One region of the Bradyrhizobium sp. USDA3010 genome, then DNA from elsewhere that is predicted to be linked to it. Evidence: predicted binding sites of a transcription regulator. Region 1 holds the regulator's gene; each other region holds the start of a gene.
The links. The regulator LexA, encoded in region 1, represses DNA repair genes until DNA is damaged. The targets are predictions, from matches to a motif close to TGTTCNNNNTGTGTTCNG.
Positions count from the first base shown of each region.

Region 2: AC066Y_RS02685 (DNA recombination protein RmuC) is a predicted target of LexA. The motif match lies at 3,940-3,957, and genes of this name have one in related genera.
Region 3: AC066Y_RS22870 (ImuA family protein) is a predicted target of LexA. The motif match lies at 1,637-1,654, and genes of this name have one in related genera.
Region 4: AC066Y_RS20505 (YifB family Mg chelatase-like AAA ATPase) is a predicted target of LexA. The motif match lies at 1,871-1,888, and genes of this name have one in related genera.

Region 1 is NZ_JBWJZD010000002.1:477,717-483,605, forward strand. Features, by position in the region: gene AC066Y_RS05320 (ComEC/Rec2 family competence protein) at 1-1,744, shown strand, start outside; gene AC066Y_RS05325 (hypothetical protein) at 1,741-1,968, opposite strand; gene AC066Y_RS05330 (hypothetical protein) at 2,114-2,542, opposite strand; gene lexA (transcriptional repressor LexA) at 2,785-3,489, opposite strand; gene AC066Y_RS05340 (molybdopterin molybdotransferase MoeA) at 3,721-4,932, opposite strand; gene AC066Y_RS05345 (HAD family hydrolase) at 4,946-5,584, opposite strand.
Region 2 is NZ_JBWJZD010000001.1:602,753-608,641, forward strand. Features, by position in the region: gene AC066Y_RS02660 (DUF805 domain-containing protein) at 1-184, shown strand, start outside; gene dapE (succinyl-diaminopimelate desuccinylase) at 234-1,388, shown strand; gene truA (tRNA pseudouridine(38-40) synthase TruA) at 1,451-2,188, opposite strand; gene fmt (methionyl-tRNA formyltransferase) at 2,188-3,123, opposite strand; gene def (peptide deformylase) at 3,291-3,818, opposite strand; gene AC066Y_RS02685 (DNA recombination protein RmuC) at 3,989-5,197, shown strand; gene AC066Y_RS02690 (GIY-YIG nuclease family protein) at 5,448-5,753, shown strand; gene AC066Y_RS02695 (AmpG family muropeptide MFS transporter) at 5,831-5,889, shown strand, end outside.
Region 3 is NZ_JBWJZD010000015.1:84,368-90,256, reverse strand. Features, by position in the region: gene AC066Y_RS22875 (UdgX family uracil-DNA binding protein) at 37-1,470, opposite strand; gene AC066Y_RS22870 (ImuA family protein) at 1,726-2,520, shown strand; gene AC066Y_RS22865 (Y-family DNA polymerase) at 2,411-4,192, shown strand; gene AC066Y_RS22860 (error-prone DNA polymerase) at 4,263-5,889, shown strand, end outside.
Region 4 is NZ_JBWJZD010000012.1:179,967-185,855, reverse strand. Features, by position in the region: gene AC066Y_RS20510 (hypothetical protein) at 1-163, opposite strand, end outside; gene AC066Y_RS20505 (YifB family Mg chelatase-like AAA ATPase) at 282-1,820, opposite strand; gene AC066Y_RS20500 (MBL fold metallo-hydrolase) at 1,927-2,898, opposite strand; gene gshB (glutathione synthase) at 3,088-4,035, opposite strand; gene AC066Y_RS20490 (YraN family protein) at 4,066-4,449, opposite strand; gene rsmI (16S rRNA (cytidine(1402)-2'-O)-methyltransferase) at 4,436-5,389, opposite strand; gene AC066Y_RS20480 (penicillin-binding protein activator) at 5,609-5,889, shown strand, end outside.

The sequences.
Region 1 (5,889 bases):
GAAGGGCACCGCGCCCGAGGTCGGCAGCTTCGTCGAATTGAAGGCGCGGCTGATGCCGCCGCTCGGGCCGCAGCGACCGGGCTCCTACGATTTCGGCCGCGACCTTTATTTCCAGGGTATCGGCGCCTCCGGCTTCGTGATGGGCGCGGTGAAGACCAGGGAGCCATCGGCGAGCGGCGGCCTCGCGCTGCGTTATGCCGCCTTCATGCAGGGCTTGCGCGACGCCATCGACGCACGCATCCGCACCACGCTCGATGGCGATCAGCGCGCGATCGCAACGGCGCTGCTCACCGGCCGGCGCGATGCGATCACGACGCCCGTCAACGACGCGATGTTCATCTCGGGGCTCGGCCATGTGCTGTCGATTTCCGGCTACCACATGGCCGTGGTCGCCGGCGTCGTGTTCTTCACGATCCGCGCGCTGCTTGCGCTGTTTCCGGCGCTGACGGCCGGACACCCGATCAAGAAATGGGCGGCGGCGGCTGCGCTTGTCGCAGCGGCGTTCTACCTCCTGTTGTCGGGAGCGGAGGTCGCGACCCAGCGGTCGTTCTTCATGACGGCCGTGGTGCTGATCGCTGTCATCGTCGACCGCCGCGCGATCACCTTCCGCACGCTGGCGGTGGCGGCGCTGATCGTGCTCGCGATCGCGCCGGAGGCGCTGGTGCATCCGAGCTTCCAGATGTCGTTTGCGGCGACGCTGGGGCTGGTGGCGCTGGTGCAGATCGGGCTGCCGAACCTGCTGGCGTCGCCCGATCATTCGGCGACCGCGCGCCTTGCGCTGTGGGGCGGGCGTGAGCTCACGATGCTGATGCTGGCCTCGCTGGTGGCGGGGCTCGCGACCACGCCCTACGCCGCATTCCACTTCCATCGCGTGACGCCCTACGGGCTGCTGGCGAACCTTGCGGCGATGCCGGTTGTGTCGGCGGTCGTGATGCCGGCCGGCCTGCTCGGGCTGCTCGCCATGCCGTTCGGCTTCGACGGCGTGTTCTGGGCGATCATGGGGTTCGGCATCGACTGGATGATCCTGGTGACGCAATGGGTCGCAGCGCTCCCCGGCGCAGTCGGTCGGATGGCGGCGTTCGGCGTCGGACCGATGATCCTGGCGAGCGCCGGGCTGATCCTGCTCGGATTGCTGCGTTCGCCGCTGCGCTGGTCGGGTGCGATGCTGCTGGTGGTGGCTTCGGTCTGGGCGGTGCGGGTGCCGCAGCCCGACGTGCTGGTCTCTGCCGACGGGCGCAACGTCGCGGTGCGGGGCGGCGACGGGCGGCTGCATCTGATGCACAGCGCCAAGGATGCCTTTCTCGTGAAGGAGTGGCTGGCGGCGGATGCCGATGCGCGGATCGCCACCGACGCATCGCTCGGTGAGGGTGTCTCTTGCGATCCGAGCGGCTGCGTGACGCAAGGTCCCCGCGGCGCCTTCGTCGCGCTGGCGAGCCGGCCGGAGGCATTGGCCGACGATTGCGAGCGTGCGGCGCTGATCGTGAGCGCGCGTCCGGCGCCGAAGGATTGCGCGGCTTCGGTGATCGATGCCGAGCGGTTGCGGCGCCACGGCGCGCTGGTGCTGCGGCGCATCAGGGACGGCTATGCCATCGATGCGGTCAAGCCCGGCGGGATCGACCGGCCGTGGTCGCCGGCGGTTCCCGGCGATAGCGAGAGCGAGACGACGCTGCGCACGCCCGCCAGCGCGCCGCGGCCCGCCGTCGATACGACGCCGGCCGAGACCGATTTGCAGGCCGAGGATTAGCCCGGATCGAGCGAGGTGCCGGTGGGCAGCTCGAACAGGCCGAGGTGGTATTCGTCGGAGTCGGGGCCGGCGTCGGGCTTCTTGACGAGGGTGAAGGAAGCCTCGGGGAATTGCTCCCAGACCTTCAGGTCGTCAGCCGTCACCGTCAGCCAGCCGAACCGGAACATATACCGGCCCGGCTCCGTGACGCGTCCGGCCTTTTGCCATGTGACCTTGTCGACCACCACGCACGTCCTCCGTGCCCGATGATGCGCCAAGGCGCGCGCCGACGCAATTCTCCAGCCGCGCCCCGGAACCCGGCGTCCGGGGTCGCTCGAAATCGCTTAGGTCACCCGCCGCCGGACAGCTCATTCCGCGGCGACGATGCGTTCAACCCAAAAACAGCGACGCAAATGCGGAGGGCCGCCGCTCCACAACCTTCGGCTTCTGCTCGACCGGCGGATGCAGTGCCGGCAATTGCAGCACGCTGACGCGTTGTCCCTCGACGAGCTGGGTCACCAGCACATGGCTGCCGTCGGGGAATTCGACCGCGTCATGATGGCGATCGGGAACGTCGGGCTCGACTTCGTTGAACACGCCGACGCGGAAGTTCATCGTCTTGGTCCAGATCCAGCGGCTGTCGTAGCGAACGTTCTCGGCGAAAGCGAGCTCGGTGCCCGGCAGCATGCAGACCGCGACAGTGGGATCGGTCTCCGAAGCAAAGCCGCGGGTCGACGTCCCGCGGAAAGTCGTGGTGATCAGCGTCTCTCCAACAATGGCGGGGCGCGACGCCACGGCGTGCAGACTATAGTCACACATCGGATGGCTCCTCAAATCGAGGTAGCGACCCGTGCCTCTCCTTGAGGCATAGGGCCTCTACCAGAGTGGACGATAGCGAACGAGTGTCTCCTCGTTTCTGGGCGATTGTACGACTGGTCGCCCAACGCTCCCGATCACAAACACGCGACGCTGCGTGAGAGGTATCGGAGCGCATCGGGTAGGCCGCACGTTACGCTATCATTCAAGGAACGATCCGATGTGTCGCTCGTTCCTTGCCGCCATCAGTATTTGCGATAGAGGCCGATCAGCTTGCCCTGGATGCGGACCCGGTTCGGCGGCAGGATGCGCACTTCATAGGCGGTATTGGCCGGCTCCAGCGCGATCGACGCGCCGCGGCGGCGGAAGCGCTTCAGGGTGGCTTCCTCCTCGTCGATCAGCGCCACCACGATGTCGCCGGTATTGGCGACGTCGTTGCGCTGGATCAGCGCCATGTCGCCGTCGAGGATGCCGGCGTCGACCATCGAGTCGCCGCGCACTTCCAGCGCATAGTGCTCGCCGGAGCCGAGCATGTCGGGCGGCACGCTGATGGTGTGGCTGCGGGTCTGCAGCGCCTCGATCGGCGTGCCGGCAGCGATCCGGCCCATCACGGGGACCGCGACCGGACGGTTGCCGTCGTCCTCGGCGATCGGCGGCGTGCTGGTGCGCTTGCCGAGGGTGCCTTCGATGACGCTCGGGGTGAAGCCGCGGCGGCCGTTGCCGCCGCCGGCCGAGAGCTCGGGCAGCTTGATGACTTCGATGGCGCGGGCGCGGTTGGGCAGGCGGCGGATGAAGCCGCGCTCCTCCAGTGCAGTGATCAGGCGGTGGATTCCGGACTTCGAGCGCAGGTCGAGCGCATCCTTCATCTCGTCGAAGGAGGGCGGTACGCCGGCCTCTTTCAGACGTTCATTGATGAAACGCAGAAGTTCGTACTGTTTGCGCGTGAGCATCTCGAGTATTCCCCCGGTTGGTAGCGTCGTTCGATTCCGAGACTTTTCAGGCGGGGCCTGACCTCAGGAGCACGGTGCTCATCACAAGCGCTCCCTCGCGGCCTCCCATTTGTACACACCAGTACTCGAAACAAATCATGAACGGACACTATATGTTCGATATGTGTTCCGCAACCACTTAATTTCCGGTGAACGCATCCGGTGAGCGCTCAAGCGATCCAAACTGCGCTGTCACTCAGGCAGCGTCAGGATCTCGCATTCGCTGCCTTTGACGGCGGCAGGCGCAAACGGCGGACGCACGAGAAGTGCCCGTGCCGCAGCGAGATTCCCGAGCAGCGACGAGTCCTGCTGCGTGACAGGCGTTGCGATCAGCGTGCCGTCCTCGCGCTCCTCGAGGCGAGCGCGCAGATAGTCCTCGCGCTGGTCGTTGGCGGTGAGGTCGCGGCCGAGCAATGCGCTCGCGCGGCGATGGTGAATCGCTTTCCGGCCGCTCAGCGCCCGAATCAACGGCACGAGAAACAGGAAGGCGCAGACATAGGAGGACACCGGATTGCCGGGCAGGCCGATCACCCGCATCGCGCCGAGCCGGCCATGCATCATCGGTTTGCCGGGCCGCATCGCGATCCGCCAGAACGCCATCTCGACGCCCTCGGCCTCCAGCGACTGCTTGACCAGGTCGTGGTCGCCGACCGAGGCGCCGCCGGTCGTGATCAGGATGTCGGCACCGGTCTCGCGCGCCCGGCGGATGCCGGCGGTGGTGGCTTCCACCGTGTCGGCGGCAACCCCGAGATCGACGGTCTCGGCACCTTCGGCGCGCGCCAGCGCCCGCAGCGCATAGCCGTTGGAATAGACGATCTGGCCGGGGCCGGGCGTCGAGCCCGGCATCACCAGCTCGTCGCCGGTCGCCAGCACCGCGACCTTGGGACGGCGGTGCACCGCGAGCTCCGGATGGTTCATGGCGGCCGCCAGCGACAGCGCGCGATCGGAGAGGCGGCTGCCGGCCGCGAGCAGCACGTCGCCTTCACGGAAATCGACGCCGGCCGGGCGGATGTGCCGTCCGGCGGCAGCTAGCTCCGTGATCGTGATGTGGTCGCCGTCGACGGCGGTGTCTTCCTGAATGATGACGGCGTCGGCGCCATGGGGGATCACGCCGCCGGTGAAGATCCGCACCGCTTCGCCGGCGCCGACCGTGCGCTCGAACGGCCGGCCGGCGGCGACTTCGCCGATCACCCTGAGCCGGACCTTCAGATCACCAGCGTCGGCCGCACGCACGGCATAGCCGTCCATCGCCGACATCGGCTGCGGCGGCTGGGTGCGCCGGGCGGCGAGGTCGCGCGCCAGGGTGCGGTGGTAGGCGGCATCGAGCGCGACCATCTCCTCCGGCAGCGGTTCGGCGCCGGCGAGGACAGCGGACAGGGCATCGGCAACCGGCATCAGGGCCACGCTCGGAGCTCCTTCAATCCAAATGTTCAAGACCAAGTGCAGTCAGAGCCCTCGCCACGTCATCCGTCGATGTCACGTGGATGGCATGAAGGCCGCGCGCCCGCGCGCCCTCGATGTTGGCAGCCAGATCGTCGAAGAACAGGATCCGCGACGCCGGCACGCCGATGGCTTTTACCACATGATCGTAGGCCTCGGCGTCGGGTTTCCGAAACCCGATCGTCGAGGACAGGAAGACGGTGCGGAAATGGCTGAGCAGCTCGGCATGGGTGACCGAGAAATGCGCGACATGAGCCGGATTGGTGTTGGAGAAGGCGTAGAGTGGCATCCGCCTGGCGGCGGTGGCGAGCAGGGGGGCAATCCCCGGCATCTCGCCGGTGAAGATCGCATTCCAGCCTTCCAGGAACTGCGTATCGGTGAGGTTGATGCCGAGCGTCCGCCGCAGGTTTTCAAAGAACGCCGCATCGTCGATCCGGCCAATCTCGTGATGCTTGAAGCTGTCGTCGACGACAAAGCGCGTGGCGAGGTCGGCCGGCGCGCAGCCGGCATGCCGCGCCCAGTGCGCCATCACCTTCTCGAAGTCGATGTCAAGCACGACGCGGCCGATATCGAACAGCAGCACGTCGACGGAATCGGGAGAGAGTTGCGAGGTCATTGCGTGAAACCGTGTACGAGAATTGCGGGCGGCCGGCAATGTCCTCGATTTGTGCGGCAGACATGCGACCAAGGTGCTGACGTTGGCCCGGCTCGGTCCATTCACGCGGTGTCATCACCCGCGCATGGGGTGATCCAGTATTCCAGAGACGCCTGTGCTTGAACCGAGGAGCGGCGGCTTCTCCCGGCGTCGTCCCTGCGAAAGCAGGGACCCATAACCACAGGGTCGTGTTGTAAAAGAGGGCTGTGGCCCCAGCGTCGCGCAACAATCACCTTCGGTGGTTATAGGTCCCTGCTTTCGCAGGG
Region 2 (5,889 bases), on a different contig from region 1:
GGGCGGGATCGTCTCCGTGCTCTATATCTGGGGCTTCATCGAGCTGGCGTTTCTGCGCGGCACCTCTTACCCCAATCGCTATGGTCCCAATCCGCTTGGGAAAACCCATGTGCGGCAAGGCGGCGACCGCGGCAACGGGTCGCGCTCCAGGCAGGGCTGGGATCAGCAGAGCGAGCTCGAATGATGCGGCACAAAGCTGGTCCACCCGCGGTGTGACGTGTTAAGCGAGGCGCATGAGTGATGCTGTCTCGATTACCCGCGATCTGGTTCGCTGCCCCTCCGTCACCCCGGCCGACGCCGGCGCGCTCAGCGTTCTTGAAAATTTGCTGAAAAGCGCGGGCTTCGAGGTCCACCGCGTGACGTTCTCCGAGCCCGGCACCGCCGATGTCGACAATCTCTATGCCCGCATCGGCAGCGCGGCGCCGCATATCACCTTTGCCGGCCACACCGACGTGGTGCCGCCCGGCGATGAAGCGGCGTGGACGCTCGGCGCGTTCTCCGGCGAGGTCAAGGACGGCTATCTCTACGGCCGCGGCGCCGTCGACATGAAAGGCGGCATCGCCTGCAGCGTCGCCGCGGTGCTGCAATATCTGCGGGATCATGCTGGCAAGGCAAACGGTTCGATCTCCTTCCTGATCACCGGCGACGAGGAAGACGTCTCGATCAACGGCACCGTCAAGCTGCTGAAATGGTGCGCCGAGCGCGGCGAAAAATTCGACCATTGCGTGCTCGGCGAGCCCTCCAATGTCGAGGTGCTCGGCGACATGATCAAGATCGGCCGGCGCGGCTCGCAGTCCGGCACGCTCATCGTCGATGGCGTGCAGGGCCACGTCGCCTATCCGCACCGCGCCTCGAATCCGGTGCCGGATATCTCGCGGCTGATCGTGGCGCTGAGCGATGAGCCGCTCGATCACGGCAGCGCGCAATTCCAGGCCAGCAACCTCGAATTCACCACGGTCGATGTCGGCAACACCGCGGGCAATGTGATCCCCGGCCAGGCGCGGGCGAAATTCAATATCCGCTACAACGACAACCACACCCAGGAGAGCCTGCGGCAGCTGGTCGACGCGCGGCTGGAGAAAGCCTGCGGCAACCGCATCCGTGCCCACATCGACTGGCAGCCGTCGAACTCGAACGTGTTCGTGACCCAGCCCGGCCCGTTCACCGACCTCGCGGTCGCCGCAATCGAGGAGGTCACCGGCCGCAAGCCGGAGCTTTCGACATCGGGCGGCACGTCGGATGCGCGCTTCATCTCGAGCTATTGCCCGGTGATCGAATTCGGCCTGGTCGGCCAGACCATGCACCAGATCGACGAGCGCACGCCGGTGGCCGATCTGGAGAAGCTGACGCGGATCTATCGGTGCGTATTGGACAGGTATTTTGCGTAATCCAGCCGCGTGGCTGGACAAAATATCGAAAACAACCCCATGCACAGTAGGGATTGGGGCCGCTAGTAGTCCACCCGCACCAGATATAGCCCGTCCGGCGGCGCGACGGGGCCGCAGGCGGCACGGTTGCGGGCGGCCAGTGCACCAAAGAGATCGTCCGCATTCCAGCGGCCCTCGCCGACCCAGACCAGCGATCCCACCATCGAGCGCACCTGGCTGTGCAGGAACGAGCGCGCCGACGTCACGATGTTGATGGCATCGCCCTCGCGCGTGACGTCGAGCTGATCGAGCGTCTTCTCCGGCGACTTGGCCTGGCACTCGGTGTCGCGGAAGGTGGTGAAATCGTGCTTGCCGAGCAGCCGCTGCGCGGCGGCGTGCATCGCGCCCGCATCGAGCGCGCGCGGCACGCGCCAGACGCGACCGATGTCGAGCGCGAGGTTCGCCCGCGTGTTGGTGATGCGATAGAGATAGTGCCGCTTGATCGCCGAGAACCGCGCCTCGAAATCGTCGGGCACGATGTCAGCCGCGAGCACGCCGATCGGATTGGGCCGCAGATGCGCGTTCAGCCCGTCGCGAAAGCGGCCGGGCGGAAAATGCTTGGCGATGTCGCAATGCGCGACCTGGCCGCGCGCATGCACGCCGGCATCGGTACGCCCGGCGCCATGGACGCGCACGTCCTCGCCGCAGATCGCCTTGACCGCCGTCTCCAGCGCGCCCTGCACGGTCGGTGCATTGTCCTGGATCTGCCAGCCGGAGAACGGCGTGCCGTCATATTCGATGGTGAGCTTGTAGCGCGGCATCAGGCGAGCCGCGCCGGCGGCTTCAGCGGCGTGCCGCGCAGAAAATCCGCCGCCTTCATCGGCGCCTTGCCGGCGCGCTGCAATTCGAGAATCCGGACCGCGCCATCGCCGCAGGCGATCGCAAGATTGTCGTCGAGCACATCGCCCGGCTCGCCCGCGCCTTTGGCCAGTTCGCAGCGCAGGATCTTCAGCCGCACCGGCTCGCCCTCGCCTAAGAGCTCGCACCAGGCGCCGGGGAACGGCGAAAGCCCGTGAATGTGCCGCAGCACCGCACGCGCCGGCTGCTTCCAGTCGATCCGCGCCTCAGCCTTCTCGATCTTGGCGGCATAGGTGACGCCGTCCTCGCTCTGCTTCGTCAGCTGCAACCCGCCACGCTGCAGCGCGCCCATTGCGCGCACCATCAGATCGGCGCCGAGCGGCGCCAGCGCGTCGTGCAGGTCGGATGCCGTCATGCTGTCGGAGATCGGCAGCCGCTCGGCCATCGCGACGTCGCCGGTGTCGAGGCCGACATCCATCTTCATCACCATCACGCCGCTTTCGGCGTCGCCCGCCATGATGGCGCGGTTGATCGGCGCGGCGCCGCGCCAGCGCGGCAATAGCGAAGCATGCAGGTTGAAGCAGCCGAGCTTCGGCGCGTCGAGAATCGCCTGCGGCAGGATCATGCCATAGGCGACCACGACGGCGGCATCCGCGTCAAACGCGCGAAATTCCTCGAGCGCCTCCGGCGTCTTGAGGGTCTTCGGCGTCAGCACGGGAATGCCGAGGCGGCGCGCCTCCTGCTCGACCGGCGTCGGCTGCAACTGCAGGCCGCGCCGCCCGCCCGGTTTCGGCGCGCGGGTATAGACCGCCACGACCTCATGGCCATGGGCCACCAGCTCCAGCAGCGTCGGCACCGCGAAATCGGGCGTGCCCATGAAGATCAGACGGAGAGGCATCAGACAGGGCTCGATGGCATTTGGAGTGCTCCGTTATGCACGGGCTCAAGCGCGAAGCGCGTCCTCGCATCAGAAGCCCCGGGCATCCACGTCTTTCGTATCAGCGAAGCAAGACGTGGATGGCCGGGTCAAGCCCGGCCATGACGCGTCTGAGGAGCCGGCAACGCCTACTCCGCCGCGCGCTTGGCGGCCTTCTCGAATTTCTTGAAAACGCGGTCGCGCTTCAGCTTCGACAGATAGTCCACGAACAGCACGCCGTTGAGGTGGTCGATCTCGTGCTGGATGCAGGTGGCATAGAGCCCATCCGCATCCTCCTCGTGCAGCTTGCCGTCGAGGTCGGTGAAGCGCAGGCGGACCCGCGCCGGGCGCTCGACCTCCTCGTAATATTCGGGGATCGACAGGCAGCCCTCTTCGTAGACCGACAGCTCCTCCGAATGCGAAATGATCTCCGGGTTGATGAACACCCGCGGCTGCGGCGTGGTCTCGCCGTTCTCGTCGCGCTTGGCGAGGTCCATGGTGATCAGCCGCAGCGGCTGCGCGACCTGGATCGCCGCGAGCCCAATGCCCGGCGCGTCATACATGGTCTCGAGCATGTCGTCGGCGAGCTTGCGGATCTCCGGCGTCACCTTCTCGATCGGTTTCGACACCAGACGCAACTGCTTGTCCGGCAGGATGATGATTTCTCGTAATGCCATGGCGGCGATTTAAGCTGCTGACTTCATGGGGTCAATCCGCTCAGGAACCGGCTAACGCAGCCTTAACCACGTTTCTTCACGCAACGTTAACCACGAAATTTAAGGGCGTGTTTACCACAAATGTTCCCTTTTCGTTCGATGACGGTGCCGAATCGGCTACAACTGATGGCATGAACGAGATTCTCCTCACGATTGGCGACCTTCCGGTCCGTGTCGCCGACGCGTTAATCGGCCTTGGCGCGCTGGCGCTGATCCTGCTGTTCGCCATCGCCGTGGTGATCGCGCGCGCCAGCCGGCGCGGCGCGGAACTCGCGATGGCCCAGGCCATTCGCGCCGACGAGCTGGAGGAGCGGCTCGCCGACATGCTACGGGCCCAGAGCGAGGCCTCGGGGCGGGTCGACGCGATGGGGCAGGCTCTGGCCGGCCGTCAGGCCGAGATGGCCCGTGCCGTCAACGAGCGGCTCGATTCGGTGACCCACCGGGTCGGCCAATCGATGGAACAGACCACGCGCAACACGATGGATTCGCTGCGCGTGCTGCATGAGCGGCTCGGCATCATCGATCACGCGCACAAGAACCTCAACGAGCTCACCACCCAGGTGACGACGTTGCGCGACGTGCTCGCCAACAAGCAGTCGCGCGGCGCCTTCGGCCAGGCGCGGATGGAGGCGATCGTCCAGGACGGCATGCCGAAAGGCTCGTTCGAGTTCCAGTACACGCTGACCACGGGCAAGCGGCCGGACTGCGTCGTGTTCCTGCCCGACCAGCGCCCGCTCTGCATCGACGCGAAGTTTCCGCTGGAGGCCATGACCGCGCTGCACGACGCGCGCAGCGACGAGGAACGCAAATTCGCCAGCCAGCGGCTGCGCGCCGACGTGCTGAAGCATGTCAGCGACATCGCGGAGAAGTACCTGATCCCGGGCGAGACCCAGGACACCGCGCTGATGTTCGTGCCCTCGGAATCGGTCTATGCCGAAATCCATGACGGCTTCGACGACGTGGTCCAGAAGGCCTATCGCGCCCGCGTCGTGCTGGTGTCGCCCTCGCTCTTGATGCTGGCGATCCAGGTGATGCAGCAGATCCTGAAGGACGCCCGCATCCGCGACGCCGCCGACCAGATCCGCAACGAGGTGATGCATCTCGGCGACGATCTCGGCCGCCTGCGCGAGCGCGTGCTCAAGCTGCAAAATCACTTCGGCCAGGTCAACGAGGACGTCAGGCAGATCCTGATCTCGGCCGACAAGATCGAGAAGCGCGCCGGCCGCATCGAGGAACTCGACTTCAGCAAGTCCGAGACCCCAATCGAGGTGCCGCGGTTCGTGAAACCCAGCGCGCCCGAGCTGTTCCCCGGCCCGCGCAAACTGCAGGCGGGGGAGTAGGTGTTGCCTTCAGAAGTCGTTTGGCGCTCGCGCGCCCGGCTCTACCCCCGAGATAGCCGCCGGCGGCGGAAGGCCTCTGGGATACTGGATCGCCCGGTCAAGCCGGGCGATGACAGTCTTTTTGCGGCCGAATCTGGTAACGACTTCTCTATGATCGTGCCTGGTGATGTTGCTGACCGCAGATCGCGCAGCATAATCAGGTGTCATCGCCCGGCTCGACCGGGCGATCCAGTATCCCAGAGGCAGCAGTTTGGGGGCACGCAGCTTCTACGTCTACATCCTCGCCAGCCACATCGGCGGCACGCTTTATATCGGCGTGACAAATGACCTCATCCGCCGCGTCGGCGAGCACAAGCTGAAACTCATCAAGGGCTTCACCGAGAAATACGATGTGGTGAAGCTGGTTTATTTCGAGCAATTCGATGATCCTGAGAACGCGATCAAGCGCGAGAAGCGGCTGAAGAAATGGCCGCGCGCCTGGAAAATTGCCCTGATCGAGAAGGACAATCCGGACTGGATTGATCTTTACCCGGAGATAGCCGGTGGCGGCGGATAGGCCTCTGGGATACTGGATCGCCCGGTCGAGCCGGGCGGTGACAGTCTTTTTGCGGCCGAATCTGGTAACAACTGACCATGACCGCACCTGAAGCGACTGCGCCCCCGCCCCAAAAGGCCGCCTCATGGCACGAATT
Region 3 (5,889 bases), on a different contig from region 1:
GAAGTGTTGTCCCTGGTTCCGCCGGTTTGGCGCAACTCAGGCCGCGCGAGCCGCATTGCGCAGCTGATCTGCGGCAATTTTCAGGTCGTCAATAAAGCGCTGATATTCCAGCGCTTTGGCTTTCTCGTCGGGCAGCCGCAACAGGTAGGACGGATGTACGGTGACGAGCACCTTGGTTCCGTCGTGATCGATCAGGCGGCCGCGGTTCTTGTTGATCGGGGTGATCTTGCCGAGCACGCTCTGCGCTGCGGTGGCGCCGAGCGCCACCACGAGTTCCGGCCTGATGGCGTCAAGCTCGCGCGTGTACCACTGGCGGCAGGCGCGGATCTCCTGTGTGCCCGGCTTCTGGTGCAGCCGGATCTTGCCGCGCGGCACGAATTTGAAATGCTTGACCGCGTTGGTGATGTAGACCTTGGCGCGCGCGATGCCGGCGTCCTCAAGCGCGCGATCGAGCATCTGCCCGGCCGGTCCGACAAAGGGATGGCCTGCGAGATCTTCCTTGTCGCCGGGCTGCTCGCCGACCAGCATCAGCGTCGCGTCTTGCGGGCCTTCGCCGAACACGGTCTGGGTTGCGTCCTTCCATAGCGGGCAGGCGCGGCAATCGGCGGCCTCTTCGCGCAAGGCAGCGATCGTGTCGCGCGCTTGCATGTCGTGAGTTTGCTTGCGGGCCATCGGCTCATCCTGCAGCTTCAGCGGCGCGGCCGCCTTGCGTGCAATGAAGGGGCCGCTGGTCATGCGCATGGCGTCTTCGATCAGCGGCTTAATGATCGAGTCCTCGGGCAGGTTCCTCCAATAGGCCTGCGGCATCTCCATCACTTTCAGCCGCGCGGGATTGAAGAGGCCGTTGTCATGACGCCGCCAGACCTCCTCGAGCCGGTCTTCGCTCGGCACCTCGGATTTGGCGACGCCGGGCGAGATCGAGATCGCGTGCCCGTCCCAATGCGCGCAGACGTCGGGGGTCAGGATCGACCACGGCATGTCGGCGAAGCGGCCGGCGAAGAAAGGTGCGGTGAACTCGACGATGCGATGCTCCGGCTCGAACCAGGCGAGGTAATGTGCCGTCCGCTCGCGGCCGATCTCGCGGAAGCGGAGCTGCGCGTGCATCCTGTCGATATCGCGATAGACCGCGCGCGCCATCGCGTGGACCTCGGCGACGTCAGGATCATCAGTCACGCTGAGCAGATCGTGGTGGCTGCGCAGCCGCCACAGCAGGCGATAGAGCAGGGCGAAGCGCTCGTCATTGCGATGCAGGATCGCGGTCTTTGCGAGCTCGACGAAAATGGCTGTCACGTTGAACCGCGCCTGCGGCGCATCGGGCAAGTCATTCAGGCAGGATGCTGATGACAGCTCGTCGTCCTTGCGTACGGTCCACGTGACCTCCGCAGGCTTCACGTCATTCAGCGCCAATCGCCGCGCGGCCTTGCGCCAGCCCTCGAAATCGGTGTCGTTGTCGAGCACGATGATACGCATGCGATTGCTCCGTTTCCGTCACGCCGCCATTTTCGGGGCCTGCGCGCCTGACTTGCGGAAGAGCAGAGCCCGTCCGCTTCGGCGGCTGCTGAATCTCATTGATTCCATTCATGAATCGATGGGCTCACCAATCCGATTGACTCCGCGGGCCCTGTTAGCTTTATATTAGAACATATCATGAACAAATGAGCCAGTCCCTGGTTCTCTGTTCTGGTCAGTGACGGCCTCAAATTTTCAGGTGGAAGGAGCGGCGCAATGAATGGCGCACGCACGGGTACGCTTGCGTCTCTGCGCGGCAGCATCGCGCGCATCGAGGCGCCCTCGGAGGCGGCGATGCCGAACCGCATCGCGCTTGGCCACACGAGCGCGGACGCGATGCTGCGCGGCGGGCTTGCACCGGCCGCGCTGCACGAGGTGTTCGCGGCCGGCCATCAAGGCGGCGCGGCGACCGGCTTCATCGCCGGGCTCGCCGGACGGGTGTCAGCGCGCAAGCCGCTGGTCTGGGTGCGGCAGGATTTTTCCGACCGCGAAAACGGCGCGCTGTCGATGCGCGGGCTGGCCGAGCTCGGCCTCGATCCGCGCCTCCTGGTCACCGTGCGTGCCGCCGATGTCGACAGCGGCCTGCGCACCGCGGCCGACGCGCTCGCCTGCGATGCGCTCGGCGCGGTCGTGCTCGAGATCTGGGGCCATGCGCGCCAGCTCGATCTCGTCGCCAGCCGCAAATTGACCTTGGCCGCGCAAGCCTCCGGCGTCACCGCGCTGATGCTGCGGATCGCGGCCACGCCGATGCCCTCGACCGCGGAGACGCGCTGGATCGTGCGCGCGGCGCATTCGCCGCCAGGCAATGCCGCAAGCGCCTGGGGCGCGCCGCGCTTCGAGGCCGAACTCGTGCGCAATCGTCATGGCCCGGTCGGGCGATGGATCATGGAATGGAAATGTGATGAGTGCCAATTCAGTGAACCGTCGGCGTATCCTCAGCCTATGGCTGCCACGCCTGCCCATCGACCGCATCAAGCGCAAGCTCGCGCGGGACATCGCCTCGCAAGCTGATGGGCATGCCGTTGTGCCAACCGACACACGGGCGGTGGTAGGGCTCTCTCCCCCCTTGCGGGGGAGAGTTGGAGAGAGGGGTATCACGGACACCGGCGTATGCGGCTTACCCCTCTCCCTGGCCCTCCCCCGCAAGGGGGGAGGGAACCCGTCCGCTCATGCGTCCCTCACGAATGGGTTAAGTGGCGATCTCCCCAGCGTCGTGGTCGCAAAGGACCGCAACGCGATCCTGCTGCACGCGATCGACGAGGCGGCGGTGCGGGCCGGGCTGTCGATCGGGCTGCCGCTTGCCAATGCGCGGGCGATCTGCCCGGAGCTTACGGTCTACGATGCAGACCCCGCCGCCGATCTGAAGACGCTGAACGACATCGCCGACTGGTGCGACCGCTTCACGCCGCTGGTCGCGCTCGATCCGCCTTACGGGCTGTTCCTCGACATCACCGGCTGCGCGCATCTGTTCGGCGGCGAGCGCGCGCTGCTGCAGATCGTCATCAATGCGCTGAGCCGGCGCGGCTTTGCCGTCAGTGCGGCGATCGCCGGCACCTCGATCGCGGCGCGCACGTTGACGCGCACCGCCTCGGGGCAGATCATCGCCGATGGCGCGGAGGCGGAGGCGGTCGGCCCGCTGCCGGTGTCGGCGCTCGGCGCCGATCCTGCCGTCACCACCGGCCTGCGCCGCGCCGGCCTGAAGACCATCGGCGATGTCGCCTCGCGCGCGCCGCATGAGATCTCGGCGCGGTTCGGTGCCGATTTCACCACCCTGCTCGGCCACGCGCTCGGGCAGGGCGATGCCCCGATCAGCCCGCGCAAGCCGCTGCCCGATTACATCGTCGAGAAGCGTTTCCCCGAGCCCATCGCGACCGACACCGTGATCGCGCTGACGCTCTCAAGCCTCGCCAAGACGCTGGTCGCGGCGATGGAGAAGCAGGGCAAGGGCGCGCGGCAGCTGGAAGCGAGCTTCTTCCGCACCGACGGCGCAGTGCGCGCGATCATGGTCGAGACCGGGCGTCCGGTGACACGGCCGGAGATGATCGACCGCCTGTTCCGCGAGCGGCTCGATGCGCTCAACGATCCGCTCGATCCCGGCTTCGGCTTCGATCTCATCCGTCTTGCCGCGGGGCGTACCGAGATCGTGGTGCAGCAGCAGCGCGATCTCGACACGTCAGTGCACGACAATGACGAGATCTCGGCGCTGATCGACCGCATCGCCGCCCGCATCGGGGGCAAACGCGTCGTCGTGCACCTGCCGCTCGAGAGCCATATCCCCGAACGATCAGCGCTCGCGCTGCCGGCGCAACATCATCTGGCCGCGGCGAGCGCGGCCGCCTGGCCGGACCGCGTCGCCGGCGAGCCGCCGCTGCGACCGCTCAGGCTGTTCGAGCGGCCCGAGCCCATCAAAGTGCCGTTCGCGAGTGTGCCGGACGGTCCGCCGCACCAGTTCACCTGGCGGCGCGCCTTGCATGCGGTGGTGCGGGTCGAGGGCCCCGAGCGCATCGCGATGGAATGGTGGAAGCAGGACGGCGCGGCGCTGACGCGCGATTACTTCCGCGTCGAGGATGCCGAGGGCCAGCGCTTCTGGATCTTTCGCGACGGCCTCTACGAGAGCGAGTTGCGCGACGAGGCGGGCGAGCCGGTCCCGGCCAACTGGTATGTGCACGGGCTGTTCGCATGAATATGCAGAGCGTTTTCGAGCGAAGTGGGAGCCGGTTCGCGTGAAGAAAACGCGTCAAAACAAGAATCTGATGCCCGACTATGCCGAGATCGGCATCACCAGCAATTTCTCCTTCCTGCGCGGCGGCTCCGATCCGCGCGCCTATGTGCATCAGGCGAGCGAACTTGGGATTCCCGTGATCGGGCTCGCCGATCACAACACGCTGGCCGGCGTGGTGCGCGCCTGGAAGGAGCTCGACAGCGACAAGGTCGCCCATCCGCCCAAGCTTCTGATCGGCGCCCGCATCGTCTTCATCGACGGCACGCCCGATATCCTGGTCTATCCGCGCGACCGCGCCGCCTACGGCCGGCTGTGTCAATTGCTCACCCGCGGCAAGCGCGGCGGCGGCATCGAGCGCATCGAGAAGGGTGACTGCCGGCTCACTCTGTCCGATCTCGTCGATTTCGCCGAAGGCCAGCTCCTGGTGCTGGCGCTGGCGCATCGTTTCGAAGAGGAGAAAGCGCTTGGTCTGCTCGCGCAGCTCAAGGCCAGTGCCGCCGACGGCGTCTGGCTCGCCGCAAGCCTGCTCTATCGCGGCGACGACAGGCGTCGTCTCGCGCGGCTCCATGGTCTCGCCACTGACGCCGGCGTGCCGCTGCTCGCCACCAATGAGGTGCTCTATCACCATCCCGCCCGCCGCCCGCTGCAGGACGTGCTGACCTGCATCCGCGAAAAGACCACGATCGAGGCGGTCGGCCGCAGGCTCGAGGCCAATGCCGAGCGGCATCTCAAGCCGGCGCTTGAAATGATCAGGCTGTTTCGCGACTGGCCTGACGCGATCGCGGAGACCATGCGCTTCGCGAAACGCATCTCGTTCTCGCTCGACCAGCTCAAATACCAGTATCCCGACGAGCCGGTACCGCCGGGCAAGACCGCGCAGCAGCATCTGGAAGACCTGACCTGGGCCGGCGTCGACAAATATTTCGGCGGCGAGATCGACGAAAAACTTCGCGCCACCCTGAACAAGGAGCTCGCGCTGATCGCCGAGCTGAAATACGCGCATTACTTCCTCACCGTGCACGACATCGTGCACTATGCGCGCAGCCAGAACATCCTGTGCCAGGGGCGGGGCTCGGCGGCCAATTCGGCGGTGTGTTACGTGCTCGGCGTCACCTCGGTCGATCCGACCAAGGTCGATCTGCTGTTCGAGCGCTTCATCTCCAAGGAGCGGCTGGAGCCGCCCGACATCGACGTCGATTTCGAGCATTCGCGGCGCGAGGAGGTGATGCAATATGTCTATCGCCGCTATGGCCGGCACCGCGCCGCGATCATCGCGACCGTGATCCATTATCGCCCGCGCAGCGCGATCCGCGACGTCGGCAAGGCGCTTGGGCTGACCGAGGACGTCACCGCCGCGCTCGCCGACACCGTGTGGGGCAGCTGGGGCAAGGGCCTCAACGACATGCAGGTGCGGCAGGCCGGGCTCGACCCGAAGAATGCGATGATCAACCTCGCGGTCGAGCTCGCCACCGAGCTGATCGAGTTTCCGCGCCATCTCTCGCAGCATGTCGGCGGCTATGTGCTGACCCAGGACCGGCTCGACACCTATGTGCCGATCGGTAACGCCGCGATGGACGACCGCACCTTCATCGAATGGGACAAGGACGATGTCGACGCGCTTCATATGATGAAGGTCGACGTGCTGGCGCTGGGCATGC
Region 4 (5,889 bases), on a different contig from region 1:
TGAAGCTGACGTGAAGCCGCGCCTGCCAGGGGACCGATGCGATCTGCATCGTGGCGCCGCCGACCTCGATGCAGGGCCGGGGGCCCGGCAGGAATTCAGCGCGGGCAAACACCGCGGCCACGGCAAGGGGGACCACCGAGGCCAAAACCTTCATACGCAACATGACACAACTCGCTCGACCCAAGTCTGCCGCGGATCGCGGTGCTTATGGTTTGCGGAGCGTAAATGAGAGTGGTTACTGTCGCGTTGACGCGGCAGGCACCGGGCGGAAACGGGGGAGATCACGCCGCGCGGCGCAAATCGTCGGCCAATGCACGATAGGACAGCGCTTCGGCGAGGTGCAGCCGGCCGATCGTCTCGGCGTTGTCGAGATCGGCGAGCGTGCGCGCCACCCGCAGCACGCGGTGATAGCCGCGCGCGGTGAGGTGCATGGTCTCGGCCGCCTCGCGGAGCAGCTTCTGGCCATGCGCATCAGGCTGCGCGATGGTTTCGAGCAGCGCGCTCGGCGCTTCCGCATTGGTGCGGACATGCGGCATGCCGGCGGCAGCGTAGCGCGCGAGCTGGATGTCGCGCGCGGCCGCGACGCGTGCGGCGACTTCGGCCGAGCCCTCCGCCGGCGGCGGCAGGATCAGATCCGCCGCGGTGACGGCAGGCACCTCGATCCGCAGGTCGATGCGATCCATCAGCGGCCCGGAGATCCGCATCTGGTAGTCGGCAGTGCAGCGGTCGAGCCGGCCGCGCTTGCAGGAATAGCCGGGCTCATAGGCGTGGCCGCAGCGGCACGGGTTCATCGCCGCGACCAGCATGAAGCGCGCCGGATAGGTGACGCGATGGTTGGCCCGGCTCACCGAAACCTCGCCGTTTTCCAGCGGCTGGCGCAGCGAATCCAGCACCCGCGGATCGAACTCCGGCAATTCGTCGAGGAACAGCACGCCCTGATGCGCGAGCGAGATCTCGCCGGGCTTGGCGCGCATGCCGCCGCCAGTCAGCGCCGCCATGCTTGCGGAATGATGCGGGCTGCGGAACGGGCGCCGCGCGGTCAGGGCGCCGTCGCGGATCTCGCCGGCGACGGAGGCGATCATCGAGACTTCGAGCAGCTCCGACGGCGACAGCGGCGGCAGGATCGAGGGCAGCCGCGCCGCCAGCATCGACTTGCCGGCGCCGGGCGAGCCCATCATGAGCAAATGGTGTCCGCCGGCGGCCGCGATCTCGAGCGCGCGCTTTGCGCTTTCCTGGCCCTTGATGTCGCGCAGGTCGAGCAAGGCTTCCTCGCGCTCATGCACCTTCGGCTGCGGCCGCGACAGCACTTGCGTGCCCTTGAAGTGATTGGCGATCTGGATCAGCGAGTGCGCCGCAATGATCTGGATGTCGGGGCTTGCCCAGGCGGCCTCCGAGCCGCAGGCGGCCGGACAGATCAATCCCTCATCGCGCGAATTGGCGCCGATCGCCGCGGGCAGCACGCCTGCCACGGGCGCGATCGAGCCGTCGAGCCCGAGTTCGCCGAGCACGGTGAAGCCGCTGAGCGCATCCGGCGGGATCGCCCCGATCGCCGCCATCAGGCCGAGCGCAATCGGCAGGTCGTAATGGCTGCCCTCCTTGGGCAGGTCGGCCGGCGCGAGGTTGACGGTAATGCGACGGGCGGGAAGCGCGAGGCCGGAGGCGATCAGCGCCGAGCGCACCCGCTCGCGCGCCTCCGACACCGCCTTGTCGGGCAGGCCGACAATCGCGAACGCCGGCAATCCCGGCGCGACCTGCACCTGCACGTCGACCGCGCGAGCCTCGATCCCCTCGAATGCGACGGTGGAAACCCGCTGGACCATGCTGCCCCTATCTTCCGCCACCCAAGGTAGCGGAGCGGATTGCCCAGCGCAAGAACATTAAGGGAACATCCGGGGGCGACGCGCGCCGTCCCCGGATGATCAGCCGTCAGAGCGTCATCTGCATCGGTTCCGGATAGTAGTGGAAGCCCTCGCCGGCCTTGGCGACATGGCCGTAGCCGGGCCAGGCGAAGTGGTAGGACATCACCGGCGTCTTGTTCGCGGCCAGCATCTCGAGCAGCTTGACCCGTGAGTTCGCCGCCTGCTTCGGATCGGTGTCGTAGGAGAACTCCATCCGCGGCCGCTCCAGCAGCAGCACCGCGTGATGCGAGAGGTCGCCGAGGAAGGCAAAGGACTTGCCACCCGAGCTGACCATGAAGATGGTGTGGCCCACGGTGTGGCCGGGCGCCGCGATCGCCTGCACGCCGGGCAGGAATTCCTGGCCGTCCTTGAAGAACACGATGCGGTCGCGCACCGGCAGCAGGTTCTTGCGGGCGTGCACCACAAAGTCCTTCAACGGACTGCCCATCTTGCCTTCGTCGGTCCAGAAATCGAGATCGCTTTGCGCGATGTAGTACTGCGCATTCGGGAACAGCGGCTTGTCGTCGGCGCCGACAATGCCGCCGATATGATCGATATGCGCGTGCGACAGCACGACGGCGTCGATGTCCTCCGGCTTGATGCCGGCTTCCTGCATGCTCTTCTGCTGCCGGCCGGTGGTCGGACCGAAGGCCTTCGAGGTGCCCATGCCGGTATCGAACAGGATCAGTCTGTCGCCCATGTTGACGATCGGCGAGTTCTGCTCGAGCACGACATTGTCGGGCGAGAGGAAATTGTCGGAGAGCATCTTCTTCACTTCTTCCTTCGGCACGCCGGTGAAGGTGCCGGAGGGATCGCCGAGCGGAAGCGGGCCGTCGGAGACGACCGTCACTTCGGCATCGCCGAGAACGAAGCGGTGCCAATAGGGTGTCTGCGTGCCGAGCTTGGGCGCGCGCGCCTGCGCGGTGCCGCCGAGCAGTGTGCTGGCGCCGAGACCGGCACCGAGCGCGAGCAAGGATCGTCGTGAGACATTGAGCGTCATAACGTCTTCCTCCAAGATTTTTATGAGATTTTCGCGTTGTCGCCCGCATTGGCCCGCCGCTTGACCTGACGCAGGCAACAGGATGCTGCCTTCGCCTGCGCAAGCTGGCAAGAAGAATAAGGCGAACGGCAGCGCGGTCGAACTCTGGCTAGAGCTCAACCTGCATGTGCAGCGCACAAGGGAAGAGGATTATTTCGCGGCGCGCTTCTTCTTGATGGTATCCCAGATCATCGCTGCGACGTCGGGGCCATTGAGCCGCTGAATGGCGCGGATGCCGGTCGGCGAGGTGACGTTGATCTCGGTCAGATTGCCGTCGATCACGTCGATGCCGACGAACAGCAGGCCGCGTTCGCGCAGCGCCGGTCCGAGTGTGGCGCAGATTTCGCGCTCGCGATCGGAGAGCTCGGTCGCCTTGGCCGCACCGCCGCGCACCATGTTGGAGCGCAGATCGTCCGCCGCCGGCACGCGGTTGACGGCGCCGGCGAATTCGCCGTCGACCAGGATGATGCGCTTGTCGCCATGCTTCACCTCGGGGAGGAAGCGCTGGATCACCCAGGGCTCCCTGAAGGTGACCGAGAACATGTCGAACAGCGACCCGAAGTTCATGTCCTGCGGCATCACGCGGAAAACCGCGGCGCCGCCATGGCCGTGCAACGGTTTCATGACGACGGCGCCGTGCTGGTCGCGGAAGGCGTTGATCTCGTCGAGGTCGCGCGAGATCAGGGTCGGCGGCATCAGCTGCGGGAAATTCATCACGAACAGCTTTTCCGGCGCGTTGCGCACGCTGGCCGGATTGTTGACGACCAGGGTCTTCGGATGGATGCGCTCCAAAAAGTGCGTCGAGGTGATGTAGGCGAGATCGAACGGCGGGTCCTGCCGCAGCAGCACGACGTCGAAGCCGTTGAGCGGCTCCCGCTTCGGCTCGCCCAGCGTGAAGTGATCGCCGACCTCGTCGCGCACGGTGAGAGGCTGCACCGGCGCCACTAGCTCCTCGCCGCGCAGCGACAGCTTGTCGGGCGTGTAGTAGGAAATGCCGTGGCCGCGCTTCTGCGCCTCGAGCAGCAGCGCAAAGGTCGAATCGCCGCGGATGTTGATGCGCGCGATGGGATCCATCTGGACGGCGATCTTCAATTTCATAAGTGTGTCCCGCGAGGTCTGAGGGTAACTTTAAGGGCTTGCGTCGAATGCCGCTAACAGATGGCGCGGCAGGCTCTTCGGCGCAATCAGCACGGCGTCGAATCTGAGGTCAAATTCGGCATGTTCGGGATGCGCCATCAGCCAGGCCTGCGCGGCGTTGACGATGCGCTGCTGCTGGCGCGGCGTCACCGCATAGGCGGCGTCGTCGAGGCTGGCACGGGCCTTGACCTCGACGAAGGCGACGAGATTGCGCCGGCGCGCAACGAGGTCGATCTCGCCATAGGGCGTGCGGAAGCGTCTCGCCAGGATGCGATAGCCCTTGGCGATCAGAAGGGCCGCCGCGCGGCTCTCGGCCGAGATGCCGGTGCGGAACGCGGCGACGCGTTCGGGCGAGGCGCTGTCAGTCTTCGCCATCGCCGTCCCCGATGGTCTTCGCGAGCTCGAGGGCGCGCGCGTAAACCTCGCGGCGCGGCCGGCCCGACAGTTCGACCGCGTGGGCCACCGCATCCTTGACGCTGCCGCGGCCAAGCTGCGCGCGCAGGAGATCGTCGAGCGCATCCTGGCCCATCACCCCGGCATCGTCGGCCGGAGGTCCAATCACGAGCACGAACTCGCCGCGCGTCTCCAGCGCGTCCGCGTTGGCCGCAAGCTCGGCCACCGGCGCGCGCTTGACCTCCTCGTGCAACTTGGTCAGCTCGCGACAGATCGCCGCATCGCGCCCAGCCATGATCGCGGCGAGATCGCGCAGCGTGTCCTGCACGCGATTGCCCGATTCGAACATCACGAGCGTCGCATCGATCCGGGCGAGCTCGGTAAGCCGCGCGTGGCGCGCGTGCTCCTTCGCCGGCAAAAATCCCTCGAAGAAGAACCGATCGGTCGGCAGCGCCGCAACCGATAGCGCCGTCAGCACCGACGACGGCCCGGGCACCGCGACGACGGCATGCCCGGCGGCGCAGACGTCGCGCACCAGCTTGAAGCCGGGATCGGAGATCAGCGGCGTGCCGGCGTCCGAGACCAGTGCGATGGCAGCACCTTGCGCCAATCGCTCGAGGATCTTGGGCCGGGCCTGGGCCGCGTTGTGCTCATGGTAGAGCGCCAGTTCGACGGTGATTGCATAACGCTCGGTCAGCCGGCGCGTGATCCTGGTGTCCTCGCAGGCGATGACGTCGACGCCCGCCAGCGTTTCCAGCGCGCGCAGGGTGATGTCGCCGAGGTTGCCGATCGGGGTCGCCACCAGATGGAGCCCGGGCGCGGCCTTTGGCGCCGCCAGCTGCTGGCCGGCGATCGAAAAGGTCCTGGCCGCTGTGCCTGTCGTGGCATCGGAATGGTGGAGGGAACTGGCTTTTGCGCGCATAATGCCAATCTAGAGGGATGGCAGCACTTGCGCCACATCCGGAAACCGCGATGACGGTAGGCGGTTGCCGAGGGAAACGGGAGCCGCGGCAACGGCGCCGCGAGGCCATAATCCTTTTGTTTTAGTTAACTATTCGCCGACAATATGCCTGAATCCACCCGCCTCATCAGAGCTGGATGGAGTCCTGGCCGATCCTGGTCGGTCAAGAGAAGAGAGACGATGGCAGGCCCGCATCACCGCATGTCCCCGCCGTCGGGCACGACCCGGCGAACCGCGCTTGGTCTGCTCGTTGGCGCGCCGTTGCTGAGCGCCTGTTCCGGCGTCCAGCAGAGCCTGAGCCAGTTTTCCAGCCCGTTCGGCGGCAACCAGGAAGCCGGTCCGGCCGGCCCGCCGCAACAGCCGCAGGCGGTCGGCACCGGGCAGGTCAAGATCGGGCTGATCCTGCCGCTGTCGGCTTCCGGCAATGCCGGGCTCGCCGCGCAATCGATGCGGAACGCCGC